3 regions of the Streptomyces sp. NPDC051664 genome follow, and region 1 is predicted to be linked to each of the others. Evidence: riboswitches for the same ligand, from Rfam matches in the RefSeq annotation. Region 1 holds a riboswitch; each other region holds the start of a gene.
The links. Region 1 has a riboswitch for cyclic di-AMP ahead of ACIA8E_RS19560 (transglycosylase family protein). Riboswitches for the same ligand answer to the same signal wherever they lie in the genome.

Region 1 (10,037 bases):
ACCGGCCACGCTCGTACCCACCCCTGCCCGGCCGCCCGGCCAAGGGCTGTCCCGGTAATCCCTGGCGGGCGTACGACGACAGCTACGGCACCTCACGGCGTTGTCGGAACGCCCGAATACGCCCAGCACGATGGCGCCCCTCCGCCTCGCGATGCACCGCATCCGACGCCGCGCCCTGATCCACCAGGGATCACGTGACAGCCCTCAGGCGATCGACCAGCCGATTCCGTCCAGGATGTCGTGCTCGCTGACGACGACCTCGCGGGCCCCGGTCCGCTTCATCACGGCCAGCAGGACGAGCGCCCCGGAGGTGATCACATCGACGCGCCCCGGGTGCATCGCGGGAATCGCGGCGCGCTCGGCGTGGGTCGAGGTGACGAGCCGCCCGGTGATCTCCTGGACCTGCTCGAAGGAGATCCGCGAGTGGTGGATCGCCTCGGAGTCGTACTCCTGCAGTCCCAGAGCGATCGCGGCCACGGTGGTGACGGTGCCGGCGAGGCCGACGAGCGTGGCGGCCTCGGTGAGCGGGACGCTCTCCTCGGCGAGGTCCAGGGCGGCGTCGATGTCCGCGCGGATCGCGGTGATCTGACCCAGTGTGGGCGGGTCGGTGACGACACCGTCGCGTACGAGGTGGCGCTCCGTCATCCGTACGCAGCCGATGTCCACGGACCGCGAGGCCAGTACCCGGTCGCCGCCGACGACGAACTCGGTGGAACCGCCGCCGATGTCGACCACCAGATACGGCTTGGCGAGATGGTCCCGGCCCGCGAGCTCCTTGGTGGCGCCCTCGAAGGAGAACTGCGCCTCCTGGTCGCCGCTGATCACCTCGGGCTCGACGCCGAGGATGTCCAGCACGCCGCGGACGAACTCGTCCCTGTTCTCCGCGTCCCGGGAGGCGGAGGTGGCGACGAAGCGGAGCTTCTCCGCGCCGTGCTCCTTGATGACGGCCTCGTACCGGCGGCAGGCGGCGAAGGTCCGCTCCAGCGCTTCGGGGGCGAGCCTGCCGGTGCGGTCCACGCCCTGCCCGAGCCGGACGATCTCCATCCGCCGGTCGAGCTCGGTGAGCTCACCGGTGGCAGGGTCGGCGTCGGCGACGAGCAGCCGGATGGAGTTGGTTCCGCAGTCGATGGCGGCTACGCGGGTCATGGACGCTCCTGTCGTGATGCCTGGGGCTCCGCGCCGGACCCCGGTCCGGGGTCGCCGGACGGGGTTGATGTGCCGGCCTCGGCCGCGGGTTCGCACGGCGTCACGCACGGCCCCTTGCGCCACCACTCCGGCAGCATCGCAATCGCCTCGTCCCCCAGCGGATTCACGCCCGGCCCCGCCGCCAGCGAGTGTCCGACCAGCACATGCAGGCATTTCACCCGGTCCGGCATGCCCCCCGCACTGGGGAAGCCCTCCAGCACCTCGATCGCGTCACGCCGGGCGATGTAGTCCTCGTGCGCATTGCGGTACGCCGCCGCCAGCTCCGGGTCCGTGGCCAGACGCTCCGTCATCTCCTTCATGACGCCGTTCGCCTCCAGCGTTCCGATCGCGGAAGCCGCGCGCGGGCACGTCAGGTAGTACGTCGTCGGGAACGGCGTACCGTCCTCCAGCCGGGGCTGCGTCTCGACCACGTCCGGGTTGCCGCACGGGCAGCGGTGCGCGATCGCGCGCAGTCCGCGCGGCGGGCGGCCGAGCTGCTGCTGGAACGCGGCGATGTCCGCCTCGGTGGGCGTGGTGGATTCGGTCTGGGGAGGGGGCGTTTCCATGCCTGCCTTGGTTCTACTCGGGATGCTTGAACTGCGGTTCCGCAGAGGATCAGGAGAAAAGGAGAAGAGGTCAGTAGCGGTCGGCGGAGTCCACGCCGTCCCACAGGTTCGAGTGCCACGGCCGATCGGTCTCCTCCGACCCTCCGCTGCGCTCCTTGGCCGCGTCCGGGTCGACCACGATGTAACCGGTCTCTCCGGGGAGGACGTAGTGCAGATGCTCCCGGGCCAGCCGCCGGATGTACGCGTCGTCCTGGAGGCGCGCCTTCTCGTCGCGGAGCTCCTCGGTCCGCGCCTCCGCCTCCTGCGCCAGCCGCTCCTGGTCGGCGATCTCGTCGCGCTGCGACACGTACTGCCGCATCGGGTACGCGAGCGCCACCACCAGGGAGCAGACGACAAGGGCGAGGAAAGCGGCCCGGCCGGTGAGCCGGGAGCGGCGGGCCTGACGGCGGTTCTGGGACCGGTAGACGCGGGCGGCGGTCTGCTCTCCGAGCAGCCGCAGCCGGGTCGCGGTGGAGAACCGGTCCCGGTCCTTCGCGGCCATGTCTCCGCCTCCCCACTACGCACGTCCGTCCCCGCACACGGTACGGGACCGAGTGCGGGGACGGACGGAGGCCGGTGCCTTTGACCCGTGACGGGCCTGCGATCAGCCCTTGAAGCGCGGGAACGCGGAGCGGCCCGCGTACACCGCCGCGTCGTCGAGGATCTCCTCGATGCGCAGCAGCTGGTTGTACTTGGCGACGCGGTCCGAGCGGGCCGGGGCGCCGGTCTTGATCTGACCGCAGTTCACCGCGACGGCGAGGTCGGCGATGGTGACGTCCTCGGTCTCACCGGAGCGGTGGGACATCATGCACTTGAAGCCGTTGCGCTGGGCCAGCTCGACGGCATCCAGGGTCTCGGTCAGCGAACCGATCTGGTTGACCTTGACGAGCAGGGCGTTGGCGGAGCCCTCCTCGATGCCACGGGCCAGACGCTCCGGGTTGGTGACGAACAGGTCGTCGCCGACGATCTGCACCTTGGCGCCGAGCTTCTGGGTGATGACGTTCCAGCCGGCCCAGTCGTCCTCGTACAGCGGGTCCTCGATGGAGACCAGCGGGTACGCGGAGACGAGCTCCTCGTAGTACTCGGTCATCTCGGCGGCCGAGCGGGACTTGCCCTCGAACTCGTACTTGCCGTCCTTGTAGAACTCCGAGGCGGCGACGTCGAGCGCGAGCGCGATGTCCTTGCCCGGGGCGTAACCGGCCTCCTTGATGGCCTCGAGGATGAGGTCCAGGGCGGCGCGGTTCGACTCCAGGTTCGGCGCGAAGCCGCCCTCGTCGCCGAGACCGGTCGACAGGCCCTTCGTCTTCAGGACCTTCTTCAGCGTGTGGTAGACCTCGGCGCCCCAGCGCAGGGCCTCGGAGAAGGACTCCGCGCCGATCGGGGCGATCATGAACTCCTGGATGTCCACGTTGGAGTCGGCGTGCGACCCACCGTTGAGGATGTTCATCATCGGGACGGGCAGCAGGTGCGCGTTCGGGCCACCGAGGTAGCGGAACAGCGGCAGGTCCGAGGCCTCGGAGGCGGCGTGCGCGACGGCCAGCGAGACGCCGAGGATGGCGTTGGCGCCGAGCGAGCCCTTGTTCTCGGTGGCGTCCAGGTCGAACATCGCCTGGTCGATCAGCCGCTGCTCGGTCGCGTCGTAGCCGACGAGCTCCGGGCCGATCTGCTCGATCACGGCGAGGACGGCCTTCTCGACGCCCTTGCCGTGGTAACGGTTGGGGTCACCGTCGCGAAGCTCAATGGCCTCGAACGCACCGGTGGAGGCGCCGGACGGAACGGCAGCACGGCCGGTGCTGCCGTCGTCGAGGCCAACCTCGACCTCGACCGTGGGGTTTCCGCGGGAGTCGAGGATTTCCCGGGCTACGACGACGTCGATGGACGGCACGAGGCATCTCCTTCTGGGATATGACGCTGGTTGTGCAGGGTCGCTTTGGCCTTGCGCCAAGAGCCTAACCGCCTTGGCCCACTGCGTTCGGCGACCGCCCGTCTCCTGGGACGAAAAAGGACCCAAGGGCACCCGTAGACGGGCAAAATTCAGAAATCTACTGATCAGTAACCACAACAGTCGAACGGTGAGCGCAGAAACCCCGACCCGGCGCGTACGGGGGAATCCGCGCCGGGTCGAGGTGCTCAGGGAGGAGAGAGCTTTTCTGCTGAGGCTCGTACTACTTCGTCAGGTGGAGCTGCTGACCCGGGAAGATCAGGTCGGCGTCCTTGACGATGTTCTTGTTCAGCTTGAACAGCTGGTGCCAGCCGCCCTTCACCTTGTGCGCCTCGGCGATCTTGCTGAGCGAGTCACCGGCCTTCACCTTGTACTCGCCGTCACCCTTCGCGACCTTCTGTCCGGTCGGCGTGGTGACGGTCTTCGCGGCCTCGGGGGCGGTGCCGCGGTCCGAGCGGGAGGCGGTGGGGGCCTCGGTGTGCTCGGCCGGCTTCGGTGCGGCCGGCTTCGCGGCGGCGGAGCCGGTGTCGACGCCCGGGTCGACACCGTCGTTGGTCAGGTTGCCGGCGCCGGCGCAGCCCCAGGCACCCGGACCCTGCATGTCGAGGAGCTTCTCGGCGATGGCGATCTGCTGGGCCTTGGTGGCCAGGTCGGCCCGCGGGGCGTACTGCGTGCCGCCGGCGGCAGCCCAGCTGGACTGCGAGAACTGCAGGCCGCCGTAGTAGCCGTTGCCGGTGTTGATGGACCAGTTACCACCGGACTCGCACTGGGCGACGGCGTCCCACGTGGCGACGGAGGCGGCGGAGGCGCCCGTGGCACCCATCAGGGGAACGGCGATGGCGGCACCGGCGACACCGGCGAGCGTGGCCACACGGACGGCCTTGGACGGGCGACGGTGCTTGCCCTTGCTGTTCAGCAGCATGCAACTTCTCCTCACCGACGCCTACGAGGTGAGCTGTCGGGTTCGGGCCAAGTGAGTTGCCCGGTCGCATGTCCTAGCGTGCGACTTCACCCCAAGCCGGTCCTGACGGTCTTTCGACCATCGGGCCCGGCGCTTACCTGGGTCCCCCGCTCCTGCCTACGGCGCTTTACGCGTCTGTTCCCTTCGACCGACGGCAGGATTCGGCGTGACGGTCGACGGGGCCCGCGGTGCGAGCGGTTCCGACCGTAAACGCACGCAACCCCCACATTCAAAGACGGACATAACTGACAATCATCCCCTACCCACGTCCGGCCGTTCATCGTTTTCGCAGGTGGGGGGCAATGCGGACAGGCCTGGCAGACGAGACACGCCGATTAACGCAAAGAGACCCATGTCTCACTTACGCATAAGTGGACATAGGCCTCTGAACTACCCCGATTTCTGGGGTGATTTAAGCCGTTGATCAGACCGGTCTCACTCCGCCTTCACACCGAGATCGAGGCTCTGGCCAGGAAGAATGAGATCCGGGTCGTCGCCGACAGCACTCTTGTTGGCCTCGTAGAGCGCCGGCCATCCGCCATGAACCTTCTGTGCATCAGCAATCGCCCAGAGGTTGTCGCCCGGCCGAACGGTGTATGTGCCGTCGGCGGCCGAGTCGCGCGTGTCGCGCCCGTCGCTGTTACCGCGGGAAGCATGGCGGCCCGAGTCTCGGTCACCGCCCGGTCCCATGCCCTGGCTCACCTCGGGGGCCGGCGCGCCACGATGCTTACCGCCCGTCTCGCTGCCGGAAGAACCGGGCGAGCGGGACGAGTCGGTTGAACCCGACGTATCCGGCACATCGGCCGACGGCTCGCTCGATGCCTGGCCCGACGTCCGACCCGACGTCTCGCCGGACGACTTCTCCGACGACTTGGCGGACGACGACTTCGATCCGCCCGTGGCGCTCGCCTCGTCCGACGCCTCGTCGGACGGGTCCGCACTCTCCGTCGGGTCGGCCGACAGCAGGCTTCCCGGGTCGACACCCGGCAGCGTCCCGTCCACCGTGAGCCCGGAGATCACCGCGCAGCTGGGCCACGCCCGTGGCCCCTGGTCGTCGAGGACCTTCTCGGCGACCGCTATCTGCTGCGAGCGGCTGGCGAGGTCGGCACGCGAGGCGTACGCCTCGCCGCCGTACGACTTCCAGGTGTCCTGCGAGAACTGGAGACCGCCGTAGAAGCCGTTGCCGAGGTCGGCACTCCACATGCCGCCGCTCTCGCACTCGGCGACCCGGTCCCAGGTCGTGGCGTCGGCCGCGTGCGCACCGGCCGCGCCGAGCAGCGGGATGGCGATGGCAGAGCCGGTGACGCCTGCGGCGACGACGATGGCGGGTGCCTGACGAGGGCGACGGTGTCTGCCGTTCGCGGAGCCCATGGGGTTGCCTTCCGTGTGACTGACAAGTGACTGGTGAGTCGAACGGTGAACGTAGCGGCAGTCGAACGCTTGTCACAAGTCGATGCAGTACAGATCACGTGAAAGTCACGGAGTTGACAGAGCGTCACCTTCACCGGAGCAATGTCCGGGATGGAACTCCACGGGAAGAGTGCGCAGTCCGCGCATGATGAGCCCCCCGCGCCACCGCAAATCGGTAGGTTCCACCGCAAGGCGCAGGTCCGGGAGGCGCCTCAGGAGCGTGGCCAGCGCGGCCTGTCCCTCCAGCCGGGCGAGCGGCGCCCCCAGGCAGTAGTGGATGCCGTGACCGTAGCCGAGGTGCTGATTGTCACGCCGGGAGAGGTCGAGCGTGTCGGGGTCGGCGAACCGTTCCGGATCCCGGTCCGCGGCGGCGAGCACCACCAGTACGGGGTCGCCCGCCGCGATCCGCTGCCCGCCGAGCACCAGCGGTTCGGTGGCGAACCGCCAGGTCGCCAGCTCCACCGGGCCGTCGTACCGCAGCAGTTCCTCGATGCCGGTCTCCAGCAGCCCCGTCTCCCCCGCGTCGAGCGAACGCTGCAGCCGCTCCCGCTGCTCGGGGTTGCGCAGCAGGGCGTACACCCCGTTGCCGATGAGGTTGACCGTCGTCTCGAAGCCGGCGAAGAGGAGGATGAAGGCCATGGCGGCGGCCTCGTTCTCGGTGAGGTGCTCGCCGTGGTCGCTGGCCCGGATCAGCCCCGAGATCAGATCGTCCCCGGGGTTCTCCCGCTTCCGGTGGATCAGTTCGGCGAGATAGCCGCGCATCTTCTTCACCGACCGCGCCACCCCGCCACGCGGCCCGCCGCCGTGGCGGATCATCATGCCCGCCCAGTCCCGGAAGTCGTCCTGGTCCTCGCGCGGAACGCCGAGCAGGTCGCAGATCGCGTAGATGGGGAGCGGGAACGCGAAGTCATGGATGAGGTCCGCACTCCCCACCTCGATGAAGTTGTCGATGAGGCGGTCCGTCAGCTCCTGCACGCGCGGCGCGAACTCCGCGACCCGGCGCGGCGTGAACGCCTTCGAGACGAGGCGGCGCAGCCGTGTGTGGTCGGGCGGGTCGATGTTCAGCAGATGCGTCATCAGCTCCGCCTTGCGCTCGCCCGGGATGCCGGTCTTCCCCTTGGCGTGCGCCGGTTCGTCGTGGTGCGCCGGGTTCTTGGAGAGCCGGGTGTCGGCGAGGGCCTGCCGGGCGTCCACGTACCGCGTCACCAGCCATGCCTCGACCCCGCTGGGCAGCTCGGTGCGGTGCACGGGGCTGTTCTCGCGCAGCCAGGCGTAGGCCGGGTACGGGTCGGTGGCGAACTCCCATGTGAAGAGTTCGGGGGCGTCCGCAGGAGCGTCGGCAGGGGTGTCGGCGGGGCTGTCGTTCACCCCCTGACGTTATCCGTTGGTCTCCGCCGCGAGGATCGCGTCCCGGTAGGCGCGGCCGGCGGCGCGCAGTGCCGCCTCGGGGTCGGTGCCGTCCTGTTCCGCGCGTACGGCGAGGGCGAGGAGCTCGTACCCGATGCCGCCCCCCGCGGGGAGCGCCACATCGAGTCCGGCGGTACGGACCCGGCCGGCCAGTTTCGCCGCCAGCGCCAGGCCGGGCTGGCCGAGCGGCACCCCGTCGGTGACCGAGTCGCGCTGCTTCTCGATGGCCTTGGTGCGCAGCCAGTGCGCGTGCACGTCCTCCGGGGTCTCGGCGGTCTCGTCGCCGAAGACATGCGGATGGCGGTGGATCAGCTTCTCGACGAGGGTGGCCGCGACATCGTCGACGGAGAACGGCTGGTCCTCGTCGTCCTCCGCGATCCTGGCGTGGAGGACGACCTGAAGGAGTACGTCCCCGAGTTCCTCGCGCAGCTCGTCGCGGTCGCCGTCCTCGATCGCCTCGACCAGTTCGTACGCCTCCTCGATGGCGTACTTGGCGAGCCCCTGGTGGGTCTTCTGCGACGTCCAGGGGCACTCGGCCCTGATCCGGTCCATGACCTGGACGAGATCGAGGAGGCGGGCGCCCGGCAGGTCGTACGAGCCGGGCAGCAGCTCCAGGTTCGGCATCTGCACCCGGCCCGATCCGGCGAGCCGGGCCAGCCCGTCCGTCAGCGGCTGGTTGCCCTCGCCGCCGGTGACGACCACGACGGTCCGGCCGCCCGCGCAGGCGTCGACGAGCTCCTGCGCGGTGGGCGCGGTGTGTTCGACGGTGACGCCCGCCTCGCGCAGATACGGCAGCTGGGGGTGGTCCTGCTCGGCGCAGAGCACCCGGTCGGCGGCGTGCAGCGTCTGCCAGGCCGGCCAGGACAGCAGCCCGGGCGCGACCCGGTGGCTGGCGGTGAGCAGGACGATACGACCGGGATCTTCAGCGTTCACCCCACCAACCTACCCAGGGGGCGTCCGGTCGGTCAGGCCGGATCAGGGAGCGGCCCGCCGCGGAGCGGCTGATGTCACCGTGGTGCGTGCAGCCGCAAGGCCGAGGAGGGAGCCCACGCCGAGCGGATGGGGTCTCCCCTGCTCGAGCGAAGCCGAGAACCCGGGGAAGACCGACGACAACGCCGCAGGGGTCCCCCTGGCCCTCAAGGCCCTGGAGGAGTGCGCGCCGGCGCACGCGAGCCCGGCCTGACCGACCGGACACCTCCTAAGCGCCTGCTGCGGCTTCCTGCTGGGCGGGCTTGGTGACCTGGGTGATCCACGGGGCCTTGTAGTTGGCGAGCTGGGTCTGCTTGTCGTCCCAGGTGCCGAAGCGCGGGTTGACGTCGATGTGCAGCGACTTCGACGCCGCAGTGAGTGCGTCGCCGACGGCCTTCTGCCCGACGGGCTGCTGCAGGTCGGCGCCGAGGGCCTGGGCCAGCTTCGTCAGCTGGACCTGCTCGCGCAGGACGGCCTCGATCTGGTCCGGGGCGACCCAGCTCTGCTGGAGCATCATCGTCCGCAGCTGCGCCTCTCCCCCGGACTGGGTGGCCGCCGACTGCCGCATCTCCTGGATCTCCTTGCGGCTGACCGTCACGTCCGCGTCCGCGGCGGCCTTGTCCAGGATCCGGTCGAAGATCAGCCCGTGCAGCTTGGCCCGGCCGAGCTGCCCCGACTTGTTGATGAGCTGGACGGACTGGTCGGACCCGCGCTGCGCGGTGCGTACCTCCGCCACCTGGGCCTGCACGGTGGACACCTCGATCCGGTCCCCTCCGACCACGGCTGCGGCACCTGGGTGGGCCTGGTTCCCGCAGGCGGAGAGCAGCGGCGCCGCGACGAGCATGGCGGCGGAGACGACGAGCGCGGTGCGACGGCGGCGGTGCAAAGGAGCCTCCCGGGGAGAGATTGTGCGGTGGTGCACAAGACCTTGCGGTGATCGATGTTAGGCAGTGGGCGTGATCCGGGCCACTGGTTCGACCAACGATTCGGAAGGAGTTGGGGATGTGGGCCGAATCCGGCGTGGTCAGCGCGCGCGTTCGACCGCTTTCGGCCTCGCGTCCGGCCGCAGCATGATCGCGCGGGAGACCACAAAGGTGATCGGGATGGCCGCCACCGCCGCGACCAGCGGTGCGTAGCGGCTGCTGAAGCCGGCACGGTCGACCAGCAGCCAGACACCGCCGGTCGTGATGACGAAGTTGGCGGCGTTGGTGAGCGGGAAGAGCAGGAACTTCCGCCAGGTGGGCCGGGTCCGGTACGTGAAGTACGAGTTCAGCAGGAACGAGCCGGTCATGCTCAACGTGAACGCGATCACATGCGCGGCCAGGTACGGCAGCACGGTCAGCAGGGCCAGGTAGCAGCCGTAGTACGTACCGGTGTTCACGACACCGACGAGGGCGAAGCGGGTCATCTGGGCCGTGACCGTCATCGGCGTACGAACTCCCGCGGCCGCTGCTGATTCGGTACGCCGGTATTGGATGCCTTCACCAAGAAGTGCGGGCGCCGCTTCACCTCGTAATAGATGCGGCCGACATACTCACCGACCACGCCCACTATCACC
Region 2 (10,037 bases), on a different contig from region 1:
CTGCCGCTGCGCATATTTCTCGGCGTCACCTTCATCTATGCCGCGCTCGACAAACTGACGGACAGCGCCTTCTTCCGCGCCTCCGGGTCGGGCTCGGTCGGCGAGATGATGCACGCGGTACGCGACTCGTCCGCGATCCCGGCCCTCGTCGACCTCTCGCTGAAGAACCCCGGAGCGTTCGGGTACGCCATCGCCTTCGGTGAACTCGCCGTCGGCATCGGCACCCTGATCGGGCTGTGGGCGCGGCTCGCCGCACTCGGCGGGGCACTGATCTCGCTGAGCCTGTGGCTGACCGTGAGCTGGCAGGCCGATCCGTACTACTTCGGCAACGACCTGGCCTACCTCATGGCTTGGTTGCCGCTCGTGCTCGCCGGCGCCGCATCTTTCTCCGTGGACGCCTTCTTCGCGTCGCGGCGCCGCCGCATCCGGTAGCTCACCCACGTCGTGGTGGCGGCCAGCCAGAGGCCGCCGAAGAACACCGGGAAGAAGAAGGTCCAAGGGGCGTCCCAGCTGCCCGCAGCGTCCGCCGCGTAGCCGGCCGCCAGGGCGAGCATCGCGACGCCCGCCACCGCGCGCCCCGGCCGGATCTCATGACGCAGCACGAGTGACCTCCACCTGTCCGATACCGACTTCCAGGTCCAGCTCGACCGTGCCGGCCGGGGTGACGCCGGCCGGCGGAGCGATCGTCCGGTGCTCGTTCCGTGCCGGGCTGATGTCCACATCGCCCGGTGGATCGGCCGGCAGCCGGATGTCCCCGAGTCCGGCCTCCGCCCGCAGCTGGACCGTCACCGCCTTCGGTACCACGACGGCCGCCCGGCCGGCGCCGACCCGTACCCGGGTGCTGACCGTGTCGCCCTTCGGCACCGGCACCTTTGTGAGGTCGAGCGTGCCGACCCCGGAGCCCAGTTCGTACCGCGGCTGGACCGCGGCGACCGAGGCGGGGCGCCACTCCTCGCGCACCCACCGGGTGCTGATGTCCTTCGGCAGCGCGGCCGCGCCCGCCAGCAGCACCGCCGTGATCACCGACAGCAGCAGCGTGCCGAACCCGGTCCGGCCGAGGAGCGTGCTGACCACCATGCCGGCACCGAACACGGCGAGCGCCGCGGCCAGACCGAACTGCAGGCTCGTACCGAGCGGATGGGTCTCCCAGCTGAGGCCCGTGGACAGACCGCCCGCGATCAGCGCGAACAGAAAGACCAGGCCGCCGATCGAGTGCGGCCCTTGGTCCGCCCGCATCCGTTCGGGCGCGCGGAACGGTGCGTCCGCCGCGGCCCTGCGGGGAGGCCGTACCGTGCCCTCGTCGAGCACCGTGTCCGCCGGACCCCACAGATAGCCGGCGCCCACCGGCCCCGAGGTGCCGTCCTTGATGATCGGATCCCGCCACCAGGACGGGCCGGCCGGCGACGGCGGCGCCTTCACCTCCGGCGGCGCGTCCGCCGCCGCCTGTGCGGCCGCCGGGTGCAGCGGGTCCTCGGGGGCCGTGGTCCTGCGGCGCTGCGTCCAGACACAGCAGCCGATGACCGCGAGCGTCAGCATCGCGGAGAACGCCAGCGTGCCGCCGTTGCCCAGCATGGAGAGGAAGAGCCCGCAGCCGATCAGCGCGAACAGCACCGCGATCAGCGACGCCCCTTCGACCCGGCCGGACAGCAGCCTGCGCGCCTCGTTCTCCTCCTCGCCCTCCAGCGGGATCAGCAGCCACGCGAAGCCGTAGAAGATCAGGCCCAGGCCACCGGTCACCGACAGGACACCGAGCACGATCCGGAAGATCACCGGGTCCACGTCGCAGTACCGGCCGAGCCCACCGCACACCCCGGCCACCACTTTCTGCCGCGCGCTGCGCTGCAGCTGCGGACCAGGTGCGGCGGGCGGCGCGACGCCGGGGGCGGCGTCCTGGGGAACGGTCATGGCTCCATGGTGACGGGCAGTGGGCGCCCGCGGCACCCGCGCCGACCCTGGCCGATCCCTGATATTGACCGCGCCGGACCCTGAAGGGAGGCCCTCGGGTCTCCGCACTACCGGCCGTCTCAGGGTCGAGTGGGGGCCGACCCTGATGCCGCCGCCCACCCCGACATGTGACGATCGGAGCATGCCAGCCGCCACGCCCCGAGCCGCAAGCTCCCGCAGCGCCGACCCGGAGGAGCCACCGCTGCGCAAGCTGTACCGCAGCGCCGACGGGCGGATGCTGGGCGGCGTCGCGCGCGGACTCGCCGGGCATCTCGGGCTGCCCGTCGCCTGGGTGCGGTTCGTCTTCCTCGGCCTGTTCTTCGCGGACGGCCTCGGTGCGCTGCTGTACGCCGTGTTCTGGATCGTCGTCCCGCTCGGTGTCGGCGGGGTCGAGGCGCCGCGCTCCGTGTTCGAGACCGGAGCCGACGGCCGGCGTCGGCTCCGCAAGCCCGACAAGGGGCAGGTCTTCGCCCTCATAGCGCTGCTGATCGGGGCTGCCGTCTTCGTGGGCAACGTCGACATGGGCAGCAAGGCCGACCGCTACATCTGGCCGACGCTGCTGATCGGTGCGGGCTCCGTCCTGGTGTGGCGGCAGGCCGACAACGCCCGGCGGGCCCGCTGGATGGAGGTCGGCAGCCGCCGCCGGGTGCTGCATCTGGCCCGTGGGCTGGCCGGGGTCGCCCTGGTCGGCCTGGGTCTCGCCGGCTTCATGGTGGTACGCGGCTCCGCGGCTCAGCTCGGCAATGTCCTCACCGCGGCGATCGCCGTCCTCACCGGCATCGCGCTGCTGGCCGGCCCCTATCTCGTACGCATGACCCAGGACCTCTCCGAGGAACGCCTGATGCGTATCAGGGCCCAGGAGCGCGCCGAGGTCGCCGCCCATGTCCATGACTCCGTGCTGCACACCCTCACTCTGATCCAGCGCAACGCCGAGGACCCGGGCGAGGTACGCAGGCTGGCCCGCGCCCAGGAACGCGAACTGCGCAACTGGCTGTACAACCCCCAGGGCACCGGCAAGGACGAGGGCGACGAACCGGAGACCCTCGCCGAAGCGGTCAAGCGCGCCGCCGCCGAGGTCGAGGACAAGCACGGCGTCCCGCTTGAGGTCGTCGTCGTCGGCGACTGCCCGCTCGACGAGAAGCTCGCCGCCCAGATGCAGGCCGCACGCGAGGCGATGGTCAACGCCGCGAAGTACGGTGGCGAGGGCGGCGCCGTGCAGGTCTACGCGGAGGTCGAGGGCCGTACGGTCTTCGTCTCGGTACGGGACAGGGGGCCGGGGTTCGATCCGGATTCCGTACCGGCGGACAGAATGGGCGTAAGAGAATCAATCATCGGCCGGATGCAGCGCAACGGCGGTACGGCGCGGCTGCGTTCGGTGCCCGGCGGGGGCACGGAAGTCGAGCTGGAGATGGAGAGGACGAGCGATGACGGACACCACTGAGGCAACCGGGGGCCCGGAGCGCCGGGTACGGGTCGTGCTCGTCGACGATCACCGGATGTTCCGCACCGGGGTGCAGGCCGAGATCGGCCGCACCGAGGAGACCGGCGTCGAGGTCGTCGGCGAGGCCGCCGACGTCGACCAGGCGGTCACCGTCATCACGGCGACCCGCCCCGAGGTCGTCCTCCTCGACGTCCACCTGCCGGGCGGCGGTGGCGTCGAGGTGCTGCGCCGCTGCGCCCCGCTGATGGGCGCGGTCGAGAACCCGGTGCGCTTCCTGGCGCTGTCCGTCTCGGACGCCGCCGAGGATGTCATCGGCGTCATCCGCGGCGGCGCCCGCGGCTATGTCACCAAGACGATCACCGGCACCGACCTGATCGACTCCGTCTTCCGGGTCCAGGAGGGCGACGCCGTGTTCTCGCCCAGGCTGGCCGGCTTCGTCCTCGACGCGTTCGCCTCGACGGACGCGCCGCCGGTCGACGAGGACCTGGACCGGCTGACGCAGCGCGAGCGCGAGGTGCTGCGGCTGATCGCCCGCGGCTATGCGTACAAGGAGATCGCCAAGCAGCTGTTCATCTCGGTGAAGACGGTCGAGTCGCATGTCTCGGCGGTGCTGCGGAAGCTCCAGCTGTCGAACCGGCACGAGCTGACGCGGTGGGCGACGGCCCGACGGCTGGTCTGAACTCCGGAAGCGTTCCGGCGGGCCGAGACTCCGGTGGTGTTCAGGCGGGGTCGAGCGAGATGTTCAGCTTCTCGCCGATCCTGCGGTATCCGATGCCCGCATAGATCCGTTCCACGTCGGCGTCGCCGGGCTCCAGCCACACCACCCGGCAGCCCCGCGCGAACGCGGTCGCGGTCAGGTGGGCGGAGAGCACGGCGCCGATGCCGCGGCGGCGGAACGTCTCGGCGACGGCGAGACCGGCCAGTTCGGTGAGGCCGTCGACGGGGACCGAGCAGCCGCCCGCGCCCGCCGGGACGCCGTCCACGGTGGCGAGGGCTGCCACGCCGCCGCCCGCTGCCGCGTTGCGCAGCCAGGCCGCCTCGCCGCCCTCGGGTTCGCCCGTGCCGCCGTAGCCGTGGTGCTGCACGCGGGCGGCGGCGTCGAACTCCGCGTCGGTGGCCGGTTCGGCGATGACGAGGGCGTCCACCGGCTTCGGCGGCAGGAGGTCGCCGGGGGCGCAGGCCAGGATCGGGGCCCTGTTCTCGACGGTGAAACCGGCGGCCAGCAGCGCGGGTTCGACCGCGGGTGCCCCACCGGGCAGATATTCCAGACGCGGCATCCGGTCCCGTTCGCGGAACGCGGCGATCAGCGCCTGCACATCAGCCGCCGTCGGCTCGGCCCCCTGGTCCGGGATCGCGTAGTTGGCGTACTTCAGCTGCCAGTCGGGGTTGTGGCGGACGGTGAACGGGCCGATCCGCAGATGGTCGGGGGAGCGCAGGGCGAGCGTACGGGTGTGGCTCTGGACGTCTGCGTCCATGGGCATGTGCGAGTCTCCTTCGACCGGTCCGGTGGGACTCGGGGGCTGCGGCAGCCGGGAGCCTATGCCACCCGGGTCGCCCCGGCGAAGGGCATTTCGTCGATCGGCGCGACGCGGACCGGTGCACCGGGGTGCGGCGCGTGGATCATCAGGCCGCCGCCGATGTACAGGCCGACATGGCTGACGCCGGAGTAGAAGAACACCAGGTCGCCCGGGGCGAGTTCGGAGCGGGAGATCCGCTGTCCGGCGTTGATCTGCGTGTACGTGGTGCGCGGGAGCGAGACGCCGGCGGAGCGCCAGGCGGCCTGGGTCAGCCCGGAGCAGTCGAACGAGGTCGGACCGGTCGCGCCCCAGACGTACGGCTTGCCCAGCGCCCCGTAGGCGAACGCGACGGCCTCCGCGGCGCGGGCGTTGGGGGCGGCCTGCGCGGCACCGGCGCGGCGGTTGCTGCGATCGGCGTGGCCGGCGGCGGAGCGTGCAGTGTCCCACTGCTGGTACGCGGCGCGCTGCGCGGGCGACAGGGTGTCCAGGAGCCGCTGGGCGTCGGCCAGTTTGGCCCTGACCGTCGTGCGGTGCTTCTTCAGTTCGGCCTGGCGGGTGCCCAGTGCCGCCAGTTCCTCCTTCGCCTCGGCGCGCAGCTGGGCGATCTCGGTGACCTGCCGCTGCACCTTGGAGACCTCGGTGGCCTGTCGGTCAGCGATCCGGTCCACGTACGAGGCCCGTTGCAGGTACTCGTCGGGGTCGGAGGAGAGCGCCAGCTGTACGGCGGGGTCGATGCCTCCGGTGCGGTACTGCGCGGCGGCGAGCGAACCGAGTGCGTTGCGGGAGGCGTTGAGGCGTTCGGTCCTGCGGGCGGCCTCGTCGCGCAGCGCGCCCAGGGACTTGACGGTGGCGGTCGCCTTCTCCTTCGCGCCGTTGTACTGCTCGGTGGCGACCTCCGCCTCGTGGTACAGCCGGTCCACCTTGGCCTTGACCTGGGCGGGGGTGAGCTGCGGATCGGCGTGTGCGGCGCCCGGCAGGGCGGCAGCGGTTGCGGCCCCGGCGAACGCGAGGGTGGCTGCGGTGCGGGCAGCAGAGCCGGTACACGGGCGCTGCTTGGGTTTCCGATGCGCTGCCACGGGGGCGGGGCTCCTTGCTGTCGACTGCCCGTCGGGGCCTACCGGCGGGCCCGCGGAGGTCCGGCGGCGACGCCGGCAGGGGGAGCCGCGCGCCGCCGGACTCTTCGGCGGGGTGACCGGGCCGCCGCCCGGGTGCGGAGCGCCGGTGAAGCCGGTCACCTGGATAGGGACGCTAAACCCGGGGCACGAGGAAGAGTCGTAATGACGGCTATTGCCCGAATTTGGCGCGGCGATGTCATCAAGTGATCGGAGAAAACGCACCAAAGTCAGGCAATTGGTGCAGATATAAGTGAAACACCAAGGAGCCCCCACCTCGCCGGAGAGCGGTGCTATGGCCCCGGCTAGGCTGCGGCCCCATGGACGTACTCATCAATGTCTTCGTCGCGCTGCACATCATCGGTATCGCCGCACTCCTGGGCGGCTTCCTGACCCAGATGAAGGCGATGGGGGCGGGCACGGCCCGCTTCGTCCCGGCGATGCTGCACGGTGCGCTGACCATGCTGGTCACCGGTATCGCACTGGTCGGGCTCAACCAGGCGGACGACCAGCCGGTCAACAACATCAAGATCGGTGTGAAGCTGGCGGTCCTGGTCGTGATCCTCGCGCTGGTGTACGTCAAGCGGGACGAGGAGAAGGTCGAGAAGGGCGCCTTCGCGGCGGTCGGCGGGCTGACGGTCGCCAACATCTTCATCGCGACACTCTGGACCTGAGCCGACCGCTGCCGCCCGGGCCGGTCCCTGTCCTTCATGGCGCGAGCCCCCGCCGGATCCTTCCGGCGGGGGCTCGTTGCTGTCCGGGGCCGCGGCTACGCGGGCCGCACGCTGCCGTAGATCGGCATGTAGTAGATCGACTCCTCGCGGACGTTCGCGCCCGGCTTCGGAGCGTGGATCATCATGCCGTCGCCCTTGTAGATGCCGACGTGGCTGATGTCGTCGTAGAAGAAGACGAGGTCGCCCGGCTGCAGATCCGCCGTCGCGATCCGTGTGCCGATCTCCACCTGGTCCCAGGTGGTACGGGGGATGTCGACGCCTGCCGCCTTCCAGGCGGCCTGGGTCAGCCCCGAGCAGTCGTAAGACGACGGACCCGTCGCGCCCCAGACGTACGGCTTGCCCAACTGGGCGCGGGCGAAGGTGAGGACCTTGTCGGCCTTCGTGGTGGCGCTGCTGTCCGATCCGGTCGCCGTTCCCGTATCGCCGCCCGTTCCGGCCTGCTTCGCGGCCTCCTCGGCCTTGCGGTCCGCCTCGGCCTTGGCGGCTGCCTGCTGACGGGCCAGCTCCTCGGCCTTGCGCTTGGCCTCCGCTTCCTTCTTGCGCTCCAGCGCCGCGAGCCGCGCCTTCTCCTCGGCCGTCAGCTTCGACAGCATCGCGCGGGCCTCGCCCAGCTTCTTCTGGACGTTCTCCTTGCTGGTCCGCAGCGTGGCCTGCGACTCGGTGAGCGTCTCCAGGCTCTTCGTCGCCTCGGCGCGCTTCTTCGACGCCGCGGCCTGCTGCGTACGGAAGTCCGTGACCGCCTTCTGCTGCCGGCCCGCCATCCGTGCCATCAGCTGGTTCTGGTCGAAGTACGACTGCGGGTCGTCGGCCAGGAAGAAGGTGGCGCTCGGTGCGATGGAGCCGGTGCGGTACTGCGCCGCCGCGTAGTTTCCGAGCGTCCTGCGCGCATCGTTCAGCTTGTCGGCACGCTTTGCGACTTCGTCCAGCAGCGCGTCGACCTTGCCCCGCTGTGCGGCGGAGGCCTCCTTCGCCTGGTTGTACTGCTGGGTCGCGGTGCCCGCCTGCCGGTAGAGGTCGTCGACCTTCTTCTGTACGTCCTCGATGCTGGGCTTCGGCGAGGCCGGGGCGGCCGTGGCGCTCTGCGTGGAGAGCAGGGTCACACCCGCCAGGGCGGCCGTCGTGAGCCCGACGGCGGGCGTGGTGGAGCGCACCCGGGTGCGCGGTTTGCGATGCGACGCCAAGGCCGGCATCTCCTTCCGTGGACCGCCTACCGGGTTAGCTGTCGGGTTCGGGCGGAACGGAAGGCTGCCCTACGGTCCGGATGTGTAGATATGGACCGATTCACCCCGGTGATGCGTGTGGGTCCCCGGCTCCGAACTTCCGCGAGGGCAGCCCGGATTCGGCGCGGGAGCCCGCTCGGCGTGGTTCGCCTCAGGGGGTACGGGCCGCCCGACCGAGCACGCTAGCCAACCCGTGGTGCTGCTGTGAAGGTTGATGTTCGATATGCCCGATACATTTTCGTGACCTTGGCGACGGGGATGGGGATGCGGGCCGGGCGACCCCTCCTCCCTTACGCGGTGTGGCTGTGCGCTCTCCGTATGTGCCCGTGCGCCGGGTGCGGTTCGCCATGCGGCCGCACGGTGTCGGTGCGGCGGCCTAGACTCGTCAAGCGATGAGCAGCCTCTTTGACGACAGCTTCCTGGCCGGCCTCCAGCACTCGGAGGAAGAGCCCCCGCCGCCCCCCGAGGACTCCGCACCCGAAGCGGTGCCGGAGAACCTCTTCGCGGGCGTGTTCGACGTGCCCCCGCCGCCCAGGGACGCGTACTACCGGGACGGCGCCCACCGCCCCGTCATCGACGCTGCCGCCCTGCTCGACGGGTTGAACACCGAGCAGCGCGCCGCCGTCGTGCACGCTGGGTCGCCGCTGCTCATCGTCGCCGGGGCCGGCTCCGGCAAGACCCGGGTGCTCACCCACCGCATCGCCCATCTGCTGGCCGAGCGCGGGGTGCACCCCGGCCAGATCCTGGCGATCACCTTCACCAACAAGGCCGCGGGCGAGATGAAGGAGCGCGTCGAGCAGCTCGTCGGACCGCGCGCCAACGCCATGTGGGTCATGACGTTCCACAGCGCCTGCGTACGGATCCTGCGCCGCGAGTCGAAGAAGCTCGGCTTCACCTCGTCGTTCTCGATCTACGACGCCGCCGACTCCAAGCGGCTGATGGCCCTGGTCTGCCGCGATCTGGACCTCGATCCGAAGCGCTTCCCGCCGAAGTCGTTCACGGCGAAGGTCTCGAACCTGAAGAACGAGCTGATCGACGAGGAGACCTTCGCCGGGCAGGCCGCGGACGGCTTCGAGAAGACGCTCGCCCAGGCCTACGCGATGTACCAGTCCCGGCTGCGCGAGGCCAACGCACTGGACTTCGACGACATCATCATGACGACGGTCCACCTGCTCCAGGCGTTCCCCGATGTCGCCGAGCACTACCGCCGCCGCTTCCGGCACGTCCTCGTCGACGAGTACCAGGACACCAACCACGCGCAGTACACGCTCGTACGCGAACTGGTGGGCCCGGCCGGACCGGCCGACGCCCCCGCCGAGCTGTGCGTCGTGGGTGACGCGGACCAGTCGATCTACGCCTTCCGCGGTGCGACCATCCGCAACATCCTCCAGTTCGAGGAGGACTACCCGAACGCGACAACGATCCTGCTGGAGCAGAACTACCGCTCCACGCAGACGATCCTCTCCGCGGCCAACGCGGTCATCGAACGCAACGAGAGCCGCCGCCCCAAGAACCTCTGGACGAACGCGGGCGAGGGCGCCCGGATCACCGGCTATGTCGCCGACACCGAGCACGACGAGGCGCAGTTCGTCGCCGACGAGATCGACCGGCTGACCGACGCGGGCGACGCCAAGGCGGGCGATGTCGCCATCTTCTACCGGACGAACGCACAGTCCCGTGTCTTCGAAGAGATCTTCATCCGCGTCGGCCTGCCCTACAAGGTCGTCGGCGGCGTGCGCTTCTACGAGCGCAAGGAGGTCCGGGACATCCTGGCCTACCTCCGGGTCCTCGCCAACCCCGAGGACACCGTCCCGCTGCGCCGCATTCTGAACGTGCCGAAGCGCGGCATCGGCGACCGCGCCGAGGCGATGATCGACGCCCTGTCGCTGCGCGAGAAGATCACGTTCCCGCAGGCGCTGCGCCGCGTCGACGAGGCGTACGGCATGGCGGCCCGCTCGGCCAACGCCGTCAAGCGGTTCAACACGCTGATGGAGGAGCTGCGCACGATCGTCGAGTCGGGCGCGGGCCCCGCCGTGGTGCTGGAGGCGGTCCTGGAGCGGACCGGCTAT
Region 3 (10,037 bases), on a different contig from region 1:
GCCGCGTCCGGCGACATCCGCCCCGACGATGCCCTCGCCGACATCAGCAGGGCGATCCGTGCGGGGGCCGTGGTCGTCACCCCCGCGCTGTACGCCCTGTACGACCAGCTGGGCGCCCCGCCGGAGCTGCGTGATCCGGTGCTGGCGGCCATCGCGGACGGTGGCGGTTCGCTGTTCGTCTCCGGTGTCGATCCCGGCTGGGGCAATGACGTACTCCCGTTGCTGATCAGCGGCCTCGGCACCTCCGTTGACGTGATCCGCTGTCAGGAGATCTTCGACTACTCCACCTACGAGCAGGAGGAATCGGTCCGGTACCTGGTCGGCATGGGCCAGCCGATGGAGTACGAACCGCTGATGCTCGCACCGACCGTCCCGACCATGGTGTGGGGTGGGCAGATACGGCTGATGGCCAGGGCCCTGGGAGCCGAACTCGAGGACATCCGGGAGACGTTGGACCGGCGCCCGCTCGACGCCACGGTGAGCACCAGGACGATGGGCTCGTTCGAGGCCGGCACCCAGGGCGCGGTGCGGTTCGAAGTGCAGGGCATCGTCGGGGGCGAGCCCCGCATCGTCATCGAGCACATCACGCGCATTCACCCCTCCTGCGCACCGGACTGGCCGACGCCGCCCGACGGCGACGGCGCACATCGAGTGATCATCGAGGGCCGCCCGCGCATCGAGGTCACGGTCGAGGCCACCGACGAGGGCGAGAACAGATCCGCGGGCGGGAACGCCACCGCGGTGGGCCGGCTCGTGAGCGCCATCGACTGGCTCGTGAATGCGGAACCAGGACTCTACGACGCGCTCGACGTCCCGCTGCGCCCCGCAGTCGGCAGGCTCGGAAGGAGACAACCTTGAACATCGACATCCCCGAGGGCAAGGACGCGATCGAGTACGTGTGGGGCGAGATGGTGCCCGGGATCGGGATCGCCGCATCGAACTTCTCGCTGGCGGTGTACGCCCATACGACCCTGGGACTGCGCGAGTTCGAAGCTGCGCGGTTGCGGATCGCCCAGATCAACGGGTGCGTCTTCTGCCTCGACTGGCGGACCGAACGGGACGGCGTGAAGGTCGAGGAGGATTTCGCCGACGCGGTGGCCCGGTGGCGTACCACCGACGTTTTCGACGACCGGACCCGGTTGGCCGCCGAATACGCCGAGCGGTACGCCCTCGATCACCACAACCTCGACGACGCGTTCTGGTCCCGGATGAGCGCGCACTACAGCCAGCTCGAGATCGTGGAGCTGAGCATGAGCATCGGATCATGGCTGGCGTTCGGCCGGCTCAACCATGTGCTGGGCCTCGACACCGTGTGTGCGCTGCCCGGCCGTTGATCGTCACAGGTCGGTGGCGATGATCTTCTCGATGTTCCGTTCGGCGAGCGCGGTGATGGTGACGAACGGATTGACGCTGGTGTTGCCGGGGATCAGCGAGCCGTCGATGACGTACAGGCCGGAGTAGCCGTGCAGGCGGCCGTAGTTGTCGGTGGCCCGGTTCAGCACCGCGCCGCCGAGCGGGTGGTACGTGAGGTGGTCGCCCCAGATCTTGTAGGTACCGAAGAGATCGGTCCGGTAGATCGTCCCCTCCTTCTGGTTGATCCTGTCGAAGATCGTCTTGGCGGCGTCGATGGACGGCTGTTTCCAGGCGGTCTGCCAGTTCAGGTCGACCTTGCCCGTCGCGGCGTTCCACGTGAATTCGGCCCGGTTCGGGTTCTTGGTGATGGACAGGTAGAACGATGCGAACGTCTCGATACCGGTGGGCAGCGGGGCGACCTCGGCGAACGCACCACCGGCGGCCCAGTTGTCGATACCGCCCGTGGGAATGGAAGCCTGGAGGCTGCCGGTCGGGTCCCACAGGTGGTTGGCCCGGCCGCACATGACGTTGCCGTTGTCGCCCCACCCTTTGCCGATCTCGTTGTTCAGGACGGGGAGCGCGCCGGTGGCCTTCAGCTTGACCAGCAGCTTGCTGGTGCCCACGCTGCCGGCCGCGAAGAACACCCGGTCCGCGGTCACCGTCTTGGTTGCCGTGGTGGCACCGCCGGTGTCGATCTGGTCGATGACGACCGTGTAGCCGCCGCCTGTCGCCGGTGCGACCGAAGTGACCTTGTGCAGCGGCGAGATGACGACCCGGCCGGTGGCCCTGATCCGGTCGATGTACGTCTTCTGCAGCGATTTCTTGCCGTAGTTGTTGCCGTACAGGATCTCGCCGGCCAGCGCCGACCTGGGAACGGTTCCGGCCTCTTCCTGCTTCATGTAGTCCCAGTCGTACACCGTGGGCACGAAGACGAACGGGAAGCCGGCACGCTGGGCGTGCTTACGCCCGACCCTGGCGTACTGGTAGCACGCGGCGGTCTCGAACCAGACGGGATCGATGGTGCCGACCCCGAGGCCGGCATTGGCGCGCGGGTAGTAGATGCCGTACATCTCGTCGGCGTCCACCGACGGGAGTACGGCTCCGAAGTTCTCGCGCTTGGGGGTGACGGCCATGCCACCGTTGACCAGCGAGCCGCCGCCGACGCCGCGGCCCTGGTAGACCGTGATCCCGCTGAACTCCTCGGCGTCGAGGATTCCGGTGCTGCGGGTGACGTCCTTGTCGATGGGGAAGCCGAGGAAGTTGCTGAGGGGCTGCTTGGTCCTGGTGCGGAGCCAGTACGACCGGCTGTCCGGGGATGTCGTGTTGGAGAAGATCTTGCCGTCCGGGCCGGCGGTGTCCCAGGCCATGCCCATTTCGATCATGTGCACGTCGACGCCCGACTGGGCGAGACGCAGAGCGGCGACGGATCCGCCGTATCCGGTGCCGATCACGAGGGCCGGGACATGGGCCCCGGAGTCGATCGGAGCGGCTGCGGAGCCGACCCCGGCCTGGGCCGGGGTGCTGTGACCCGCGAGGGCCACGGCTCCTAAAATAGAACCAGTTCCTGTGATGAATCTTCGCCGCGAAACGCCCTTGGGGCCTATATCATGCATGGTAGAGTCACTCATGTGACACGCCTCACTCTCGACGGAGTGAAACTGGTTCTACTGCCGTTTGCGTGTCAAGTCACTACATACCTGCGGGTAACTTGCGCCCGCTCACGGCACGCCCCGGACACACCACGCCGTGCGTCAGCGCACAGCGGGCCGGTCCCGGCTCGGTGCCGCTCGACCGCAGCCGAGCACCGAGCACCGACTCATGCAGCAGGGTCCGATGACGGGTCGCGAACATCAGGCGAGGAAGCTGGAATCCGCGGCCGATGCAGTAGCCCCGTGAGGTGCTCGGACGGATTCGATCGGGACTCCTCGCGCTCCGACAACAACTCCCCATATTCCGGAAGCAGATCGACCGGAATGGACCGTAGCCTGCCCACCATGAGCGAGAACAACGAGCCGTTGCTCGAGGAACCACCGGTCGCGGGCAACGAGATCGACACCCTGGTGGGTTCCCTGGAACGCCAGCGCAGGACGCTGGCGTGGAAGTGCGCGGGCCTGGACGCGGCCGGTCTGCGGACGACGGCCGCCGCCTCGAAGATCAGCCTGGGCGGGCTGCTCAAGCACCTGGCCCTCGTGGAGGACGACGTCTTGTCCCAGAAGCTGCTCGGGCGGGAGCCGGCTCCCCCGTGGGACACGGTGGACTGGGACGCCGATCCCGACTGGGAGTGGTCCTCGGCCGCCGGGGACACCCCCGAGCAGCTCATGGCGCTCTGGCAGGACACTGCGGTCCGCTCCCGCGCCAACGTCCGGCAGGCGCTGGCCGAGCATGGCGTCGGACACCTCGCGGCGTTCACCAACTCCCGCGGGCAGTCACCCAGTCTCCGGCGTCTGCTGATCGACCTCATCGAGGAGTACGCACGCCATGTCGGACACGCCGACCTCATCCGCGAATCCATCGACGGGCTCGTCGGAGAGGACCCGCCACGATGAAACCGACACTCTCGGACAGGCCGGTTCCGGTAGCGGCGGGGTGGTGATGATGTCAGGCATGGCCCAGCCGATCTCGGATGACCAGCTCGCTATCGTCCCCGCCGACGAAGCATCGTGGGACGACCTGCAGACGATCTTCGGCACCACGGACTATCCGTCCATGTGCCAGTGCCAGCGCTTCAAGATCAGGGGCTCCCAGTGGGGTTCGGTCCCCCTGGCCGAACGTGCCGAGCGCCTGCGTGAGCAGACCGGTTGCGGAAATGCCGGTGCTCCTTCGACAAGCGGTCTCGTCGCCTATCTGGACGACGAGCCGGTCGGATGGTGCGCGATCGAGCCCCGGACGTCCTACCCCCGCCTGCTCCGCGCCCGCGTCCCCTGGACCGGACGGCAGGAGGACAGGACCGACGACAGCGTCTGGGCCGTGACCTGTTTCGTCACCCGCAAGGGCTTCCGTCTGCGCGGCATCACGTACGCACTCGCGCGCGCCACGATCGGCTTCGCGCGCGACCGCGGGGCCCGCGCGATCGAGGGCTACCCGATGATCACGCGGCCAGGGGTGGAAATCACCTGGGGCGAACTCCACGTCGGCAGCCGTGACGTTTTCGCCGACGCAGGGTTCGTCGAGGTGAGCAGGCCCACACTCAGGCGGGCCGTCATGCGGATCGACTTCTGATGGTCGCCCGCGCGCCGCTGATCGCGGCGGTCGCGTGTGCATCCATCGGGCAGAGACAGGAACGGGTGGCGAGGCCCCCTCGGACCTCGCCACCCGTCACTCCTGAACCGGCATCAACGCAACCGGGCGTCAGTACGCCCCGAACACGTTGTCGATCGAACCGTACTTGGCGGCGGCATAGTTGCACGCGGCCGTGATGTTGGCGACCGGGTCGTAGGGGTCCATCGACGTGCCGGGCACGTGGTAGGCCTTGAACGTGGGGTCGATGACCTGCAGGAGCCCCTTGGACGGCGTGCCCTTGGCGGCGTTCGAGTCCCAGTTGTTGATGGCCTTGGGATTGCCCGAGGACTCGCGCATGATGTTGCGGTGGATGCCGTCGTAGCTGCCGGGGATGCCGTGCTGCGCCATGACGGCCAGCGACTCCTTGATCCAGCCGTCGAGGTCGTTCGTGTACGTCGCGGGCTTCACGGCGGCGGGAGTGGCACTGCTCGCGGCCGGCTTGGACTCGACAGCCGCGGTCTCGGCCTTGGCACCGAGGGTCAGCTTCATGCCCGGGCTGATCAGAGCGGGGTTGGCTCCGATGACCTCGCGATTGTCCTGGTACAGCTGCTGCCAGCCGCCAGTCACGGAATGCCCAGTGGCGATCTTGTAAAGGGTGTCACCGGCTATCACGGAATAGACGGAGGGCGTAGCCTTCGCGGCGGAAATTCCCTTGGCAGGGGCCGCAGCAGGCGCCACAGTCTTTGCGACGGTGGCGACGGACTGCGCCGGCGCTGCCGAGGCAGCGGTCGCACCGATCACAGGAAGTGCGAGAGCGGCTCCGCCCGCGCCCACGGCGATGAAGCCGCGAGTCAGCGAACCGGACTTACGACGACGGTGGTTACCCGTTGCGGGCATGATGCGTTCCTCTCCGGCGCCTACGAGGTGAGCTGTCGGGTTCAGGCTGGAGTTGCCTGGCCGTATGGGAATACGGCTTCACCCCTAGCCGTTCCGGATACCGGATCGGCTGCTTACCTGGGTCCCCCGCTCCTGCCGTACGTGAGTGGTCGGATTCCCGGACGGCGGCAGGATTCGGCGTTCCATCCGGATTGACGGTGACCGTAAGCGAGAAACTCCGACCTGAACAAGCCCCCACTTTTCGATCACAATTCATTTACAAGATCGAGTCGGGGAATTATCGGCAATCCATGCCCGCCCGCGAAGCCAAATTCCTTCGCGCAGAAGGGAACCGAGCGGTACGCCGTCGCGTCCGCGGTCCCGGAAAGTGACTCTCGCCACTTAGTCCGAAAAGGGCGATTTGCCCGACAGGCAGGACCTCGGCCTGTGCGAGTCATGCATTCGCCAGCAAAGAGAGCAATTTATCTCTATTGCCAAAATTGGGACATTCGAGACATTGGCGGGCGGCCGAGCGATGCCTTCGCCTCGTCGGGGCGGACGTCCCCCCGCGGGAGGCGACAGCGCGTCACGCATCTCCACCGGCTGCGGCGCACAGGCGGCCGCACTCCGGCCAGGTCGCGCAGGCTCACACGAACGACGGTCCCGATGGGCGCAGGAGGTGCCGCACGCCTTCGGCATGGCCGTCACGGTGCGCAAACGCCCTGCCCGCCCACCGGGGCCGTCCGGAAGCGCAAGCGGCGTGCCGGCGATGGAGGGCCGGGGGCTGATCTCCGTGTCGCTCTCGCCGCGAAGCATCGCCCGGCCCACCGGCTTGCTGCATACCGGGCGTCCGGACGAGGCGCATCGTGATCGCCATCGCTAAGGGATGTCGAGGGGCTCCGGCCGGATGAACCCGACGTAGCCTTCGAAGGCTGCTGAATCGATCTTCTTCAGCTTCTCAACAAAGCGGGCGAGCTTCGCAAGATCCCTCTCTTCATCCTCTTCGGACGAGTACCCCTTGGGCCCGTCCGCTTCGCGGAGGAATCAGGAATCGGTCACACGGCAGGCCGCAGCAATGCAGCGAGACCTCTGCTCGGCGTTGCGGGACAGCTCTTGATGACAGTCGACGCCTCGGCTGCTCATGCGAACCATCCTGATCCTGCGCGTCGAAACCAGCGGTGTGCGCACGCCCGCCCCGGAAGCAATACGGTAACCCCCCACTTGCCGCCCTGCGTTGATACAGAGATCGCTGGAAGAAGGGGAAGTGCCACGGAGTCGAGAGACGCACATTCCACCACTCGACTCCTTCCACCCATAATCCTGTCCAACTCGATCGATTCATCACAGGAGACGCCGTGTTGAATCACGCCCCGTAAGTCGGAATGAGCTCGCTACCCCTTGACGCCTGCTGTGTTCCCACATTGCGCGGCCCTCGTAATCGATTCGGCCCGGCATAAATTCCGTCGCGCATCAGGTACGTTGCGACGGAGCGGGGGCAGGGTGCATTCCGGGACGGTCGAATCAGTCAATGCCCCCTGAATCCTCATCAGATTCCCTCCAGATCCACCCTGTTCACTGCATGAACGGGCAGCTGTACCGGTTGCGGACAGGAGTAGGGCTCCGGTCCAGCTGCCTCCCCTTTGCACCCCGACCCGGTTGCCCCCGGATCCGAACGACGTAGGCCTTCCGCCTAGGATCCGGATGCCTGATCATCTCTTTCCATGCGCATGCCAACGATTCACCGAAGATTCCGCCATCGGGCGTTGCTCTGGGCCGTCGCCGCGAGCCTGGCACTCACCGCCACCTCAGGAGCCCCGGCCGGGGCCGACGCCCCGGCGCCCGGCCTGTCGCAGACCCTTGACCAGATTCTCAGCGACACACGGCTGAACGGCGCCCAGGCCGGAGTCGTCGTCAGGGACGCCGAAACCGGGCAGACGCTCTATCAACGCAACGGCGACGGCCGCCTGGTGCCCGCATCCAGTACCAAGCTTCTGACGTCGACCGCGGCCATGGCGCTGCTCGGCCCCGACTACCGGTTCAGCACCGATGTACTCGCGGACGGCTCCCGCCACGGGTCCGTGGTCCGGGGCGACCTGTATCTTCGCGGCACCGGCGACCCCACGATGCTGGCCGAGGACTACGACCGGCTGGCCGCCACGGTCGCCGCATCCGGGATCCGCCGGATCACCGGCCGACTGGTCGCTGACGACACCCGGTTCGACAGCAACCGGCTGGGCGCGTCCTGGGCGGCCGACGACGAGTCCGCCTACTACTCGTCGCAGATCTCTCCACTGACGGTGGCCCCGGACACCGACTACGACGCGGGCACCGTGCTCCTCTCGGTGACCCCGGGCTCCGCGCCCGGTGCAGCGCCCGCGGTGAAAGTCACCCCGTCCAACGACTACGTCCGCATCGACAACCGTGCCACCACGGTCGCCGCCGGTGAGAGTCGTACGATCACCGTCGATCGCATGCACGGCAGCAACACCATCGTGGTCAGCGGGAAGATCCCCGTCGAGAGCGCACCCGCCACGTCGTGGACCAGCGTCTGGGAGCCCACAGGCTATGCGACCGCCGTCTTCGCGGACGCGCTGGCCGCACACGGAGTGAAGGTCACCCGAGGGACGGTGCTGGGCGAGGCCGTTCCGCAAGGTGCCACGACACTGGCCTCCCATCCGTCGATGCCTCTGAAGGATCTTCTGACGCCGTTTCTGAAGCTGTCCAACAACAACCATGCCGAGGTGCTGGTCAAGACCATCGGTTACGAGGTGAAGGGCAGCGGCACCTGGTCGGCCGGGCTGTCGGCGATCGCCGACCACCTGCGTACCCTCGGATTGGACCCCGCTGACCTGCGTCAGATGGACGGCTCCGGCCTGTCGAGGATGGACGTGGTGTCCACCGAGCAGTTCACCGAACTGCTGGTCGCCGCACGCCATCAACCGTGGTTCCAGGAGTGGTACGACGCCCTGCCGATCGCCTGCGTGTCCGACCGGATGACCGGCGGGACGCTGCGCTCCCGCATGTGCGGGACCTCGGCTGCGGGCAATCTGCACGGCAAGACCGGCTCGCTGACCGGCGTCTCGGGGCTCTCCGGCTATGTCACGGACGCCGACGGCCGGAAGCTCGTCTTCAGCTTCGTCAGCAACAACTACGTCGCGAGCTCGGTCAAGAACATCGAGGATGCGGTCGGAGCGGCGCTCGCCGGCTACAGCGTGGAGGGCGCACAGCAGACGCAAGGTACGGCCCGGTCCGACCGTGCCTCGACCGATGCGCCCGCTGCCAGGGATGAGCAGTCCGGGCGCACCGACCTCGAATGCTCCTGGATGAAGCCTGTGAGCTGCTGAGCAACGGTAGGAGCGCTCCAGGACAGCGCACCGATCCGCGAGGCGCCGGCCTGGTCCGGCCGGAGGTCGACCGTGAGGGGCGGGGGCCCGCCCCGCCCCTCACCTGTTGCCGTCGCCGGCCTGCCCGCGCGGCTCAGCACACGAGAGGTGTCAGGGGTGCTGACGTCGGGTTTCAAGTCGGAAGGGGCCGCCGCGGCGGCGGCAACCTGTGCGACTCGGGCAAACGCTCGCCGATGGCCGACCGGATCAGTGGGCAGGCCCTGGCGGCCCGGCAGGGAATACATCACAATGATCCAACATTCAATAAAACTAATACGGCGCGGACCGCACGGGAGAATCGCATGGGACTTTCAACCTCGGGCGAAGCGATGCCTGAGCTGGGACTCCTCGACACCACTGGCATCCTGCGCCGGCCAGGGGTCAGCCCGGAGCGGACCAGCTCAGGACTGGGATGGGAGCACGTCTACGTCTCCACCCAGCGGGAACAGCCGTATCGCGCCACATTCGAGGCTGCACCCACCCACCTGCTGATCCTGCACCTGGGCGGCCCGGTGACCGTCCGGCGCCGCATCAGCCGGTCGATGCGGGCCCAGCGGATTCCGGCCGGGGGGATCTTCCTCCACCCCGCGGGCCGCGCGCTGGACGTGGAGCTCCAAGGGGGACTCGACACCGTCCACCTCTATCTCAGCGACTCGGTCCTGCAGGAAGCGCACGGTGAGGGCGGGACGGTGGAACTCGCCGAGGAGCTGGGCAGCTCCGATCCGCTGATCGAGCAACTCGTCCTGGCACTGGACGGCGTCGTGCGGCTCCGGGAGCCCTCCGCCCGTACCTACGTGGATCACCTTGTGGGCACGCTCGCTGCTCAGCTCGCCCGGGCACACGCGGCCGGCCGGCCCATGGACCGCGACAGCGCGTCATCAGGTCTGACGAGCCGACAGCTCATGTCCGCACGTGAGTTGATGGAGACACGGCTCTCCGAGCCGCTGCCCGTCGCCGAGTTGGCCTCGGCCACCGGTCTGAGCGCGAGCCAGTTCAGCAGGCAGTTCAGAGCCAGCACCGGTAAGTCACCCCACCAGTTCCTGCTCCAACTGCGGCTGGACCACGCACGTCGGCTGCTGCGCACCACAACGCTGCCCATAGCCGACCTGGCCGCCCACTGCGGCTTCTCCCATCAGGAGCACCTGACCCGCGTGATGCGCGCCAAGCTGGGCACGACCCCTGCTGCCTTCCGTCGGGCTTGCTGAC

Region 2: another riboswitch for cyclic di-AMP. It lies ahead of ACIA8E_RS16455 (NlpC/P60 family protein); the one in region 1 lies ahead of ACIA8E_RS19560 (transglycosylase family protein).
Region 3: another riboswitch for cyclic di-AMP. It lies ahead of ACIA8E_RS25170 (transglycosylase SLT domain-containing protein); the one in region 1 lies ahead of ACIA8E_RS19560 (transglycosylase family protein).

The regions. Positions count from the first base shown of each region.
Region 1 covers NZ_JBITCU010000009.1:246,757-256,793, reverse strand. The annotation lists gene ACIA8E_RS19580 (exopolyphosphatase) at 205-1,146, opposite strand; gene ACIA8E_RS19575 (DUF501 domain-containing protein) at 1,143-1,751, opposite strand; gene ACIA8E_RS19570 (septum formation initiator family protein) at 1,822-2,292, opposite strand; gene eno (phosphopyruvate hydratase) at 2,395-3,675, opposite strand; gene ACIA8E_RS19560 (transglycosylase family protein) at 3,956-4,654, opposite strand; cyclic di-AMP (ydaO/yuaA leader) riboswitch at 4,658-4,828, opposite strand; gene ACIA8E_RS19555 (transglycosylase family protein) at 5,129-6,064, opposite strand; gene ACIA8E_RS19550 (cytochrome P450) at 6,170-7,471, opposite strand; gene ACIA8E_RS19545 (nucleoside triphosphate pyrophosphohydrolase) at 7,481-8,443, opposite strand; gene ACIA8E_RS19540 (SurA N-terminal domain-containing protein) at 8,709-9,365, opposite strand; gene ACIA8E_RS19535 (GtrA family protein) at 9,504-9,905, opposite strand; gene ACIA8E_RS19530 (glycosyltransferase family 2 protein) at 9,902-10,037, opposite strand, start outside.
Region 2 covers NZ_JBITCU010000007.1:226,863-236,899, forward strand. The annotation lists gene ACIA8E_RS16420 (DoxX family protein) at 1-432, shown strand, start outside; gene ACIA8E_RS16425 (PspC domain-containing protein) at 589-1,905, opposite strand; gene ACIA8E_RS16430 (PspC domain-containing protein) at 2,087-3,385, shown strand; gene ACIA8E_RS16435 (response regulator transcription factor) at 3,369-4,064, shown strand; gene ACIA8E_RS16440 (GNAT family N-acetyltransferase) at 4,105-4,866, opposite strand; gene ACIA8E_RS16445 (NlpC/P60 family protein) at 4,923-5,978, opposite strand; gene ACIA8E_RS16450 (hypothetical protein) at 6,335-6,688, shown strand; gene ACIA8E_RS16455 (NlpC/P60 family protein) at 6,784-7,938, opposite strand; cyclic di-AMP (ydaO/yuaA leader) riboswitch at 7,937-8,103, opposite strand; gene pcrA (DNA helicase PcrA) at 8,361-10,037, shown strand, end outside.
Region 3 covers NZ_JBITCU010000014.1:99,686-109,722, forward strand. The annotation lists gene ACIA8E_RS25145 (dihydrodipicolinate reductase) at 1-858, shown strand, start outside; gene ACIA8E_RS25150 (carboxymuconolactone decarboxylase family protein) at 855-1,334, shown strand; gene ACIA8E_RS25155 (GMC oxidoreductase) at 1,338-2,981, opposite strand; gene ACIA8E_RS25160 (DinB family protein) at 3,348-3,899, shown strand; gene ACIA8E_RS25165 (GNAT family N-acetyltransferase) at 3,958-4,572, shown strand; gene ACIA8E_RS25170 (transglycosylase SLT domain-containing protein) at 4,702-5,469, opposite strand; cyclic di-AMP (ydaO/yuaA leader) riboswitch at 5,474-5,659, opposite strand; gene dacB (D-alanyl-D-alanine carboxypeptidase/D-alanyl-D-alanine-endopeptidase) at 7,170-8,792, shown strand; gene ACIA8E_RS25180 (helix-turn-helix domain-containing protein) at 9,134-10,036, shown strand.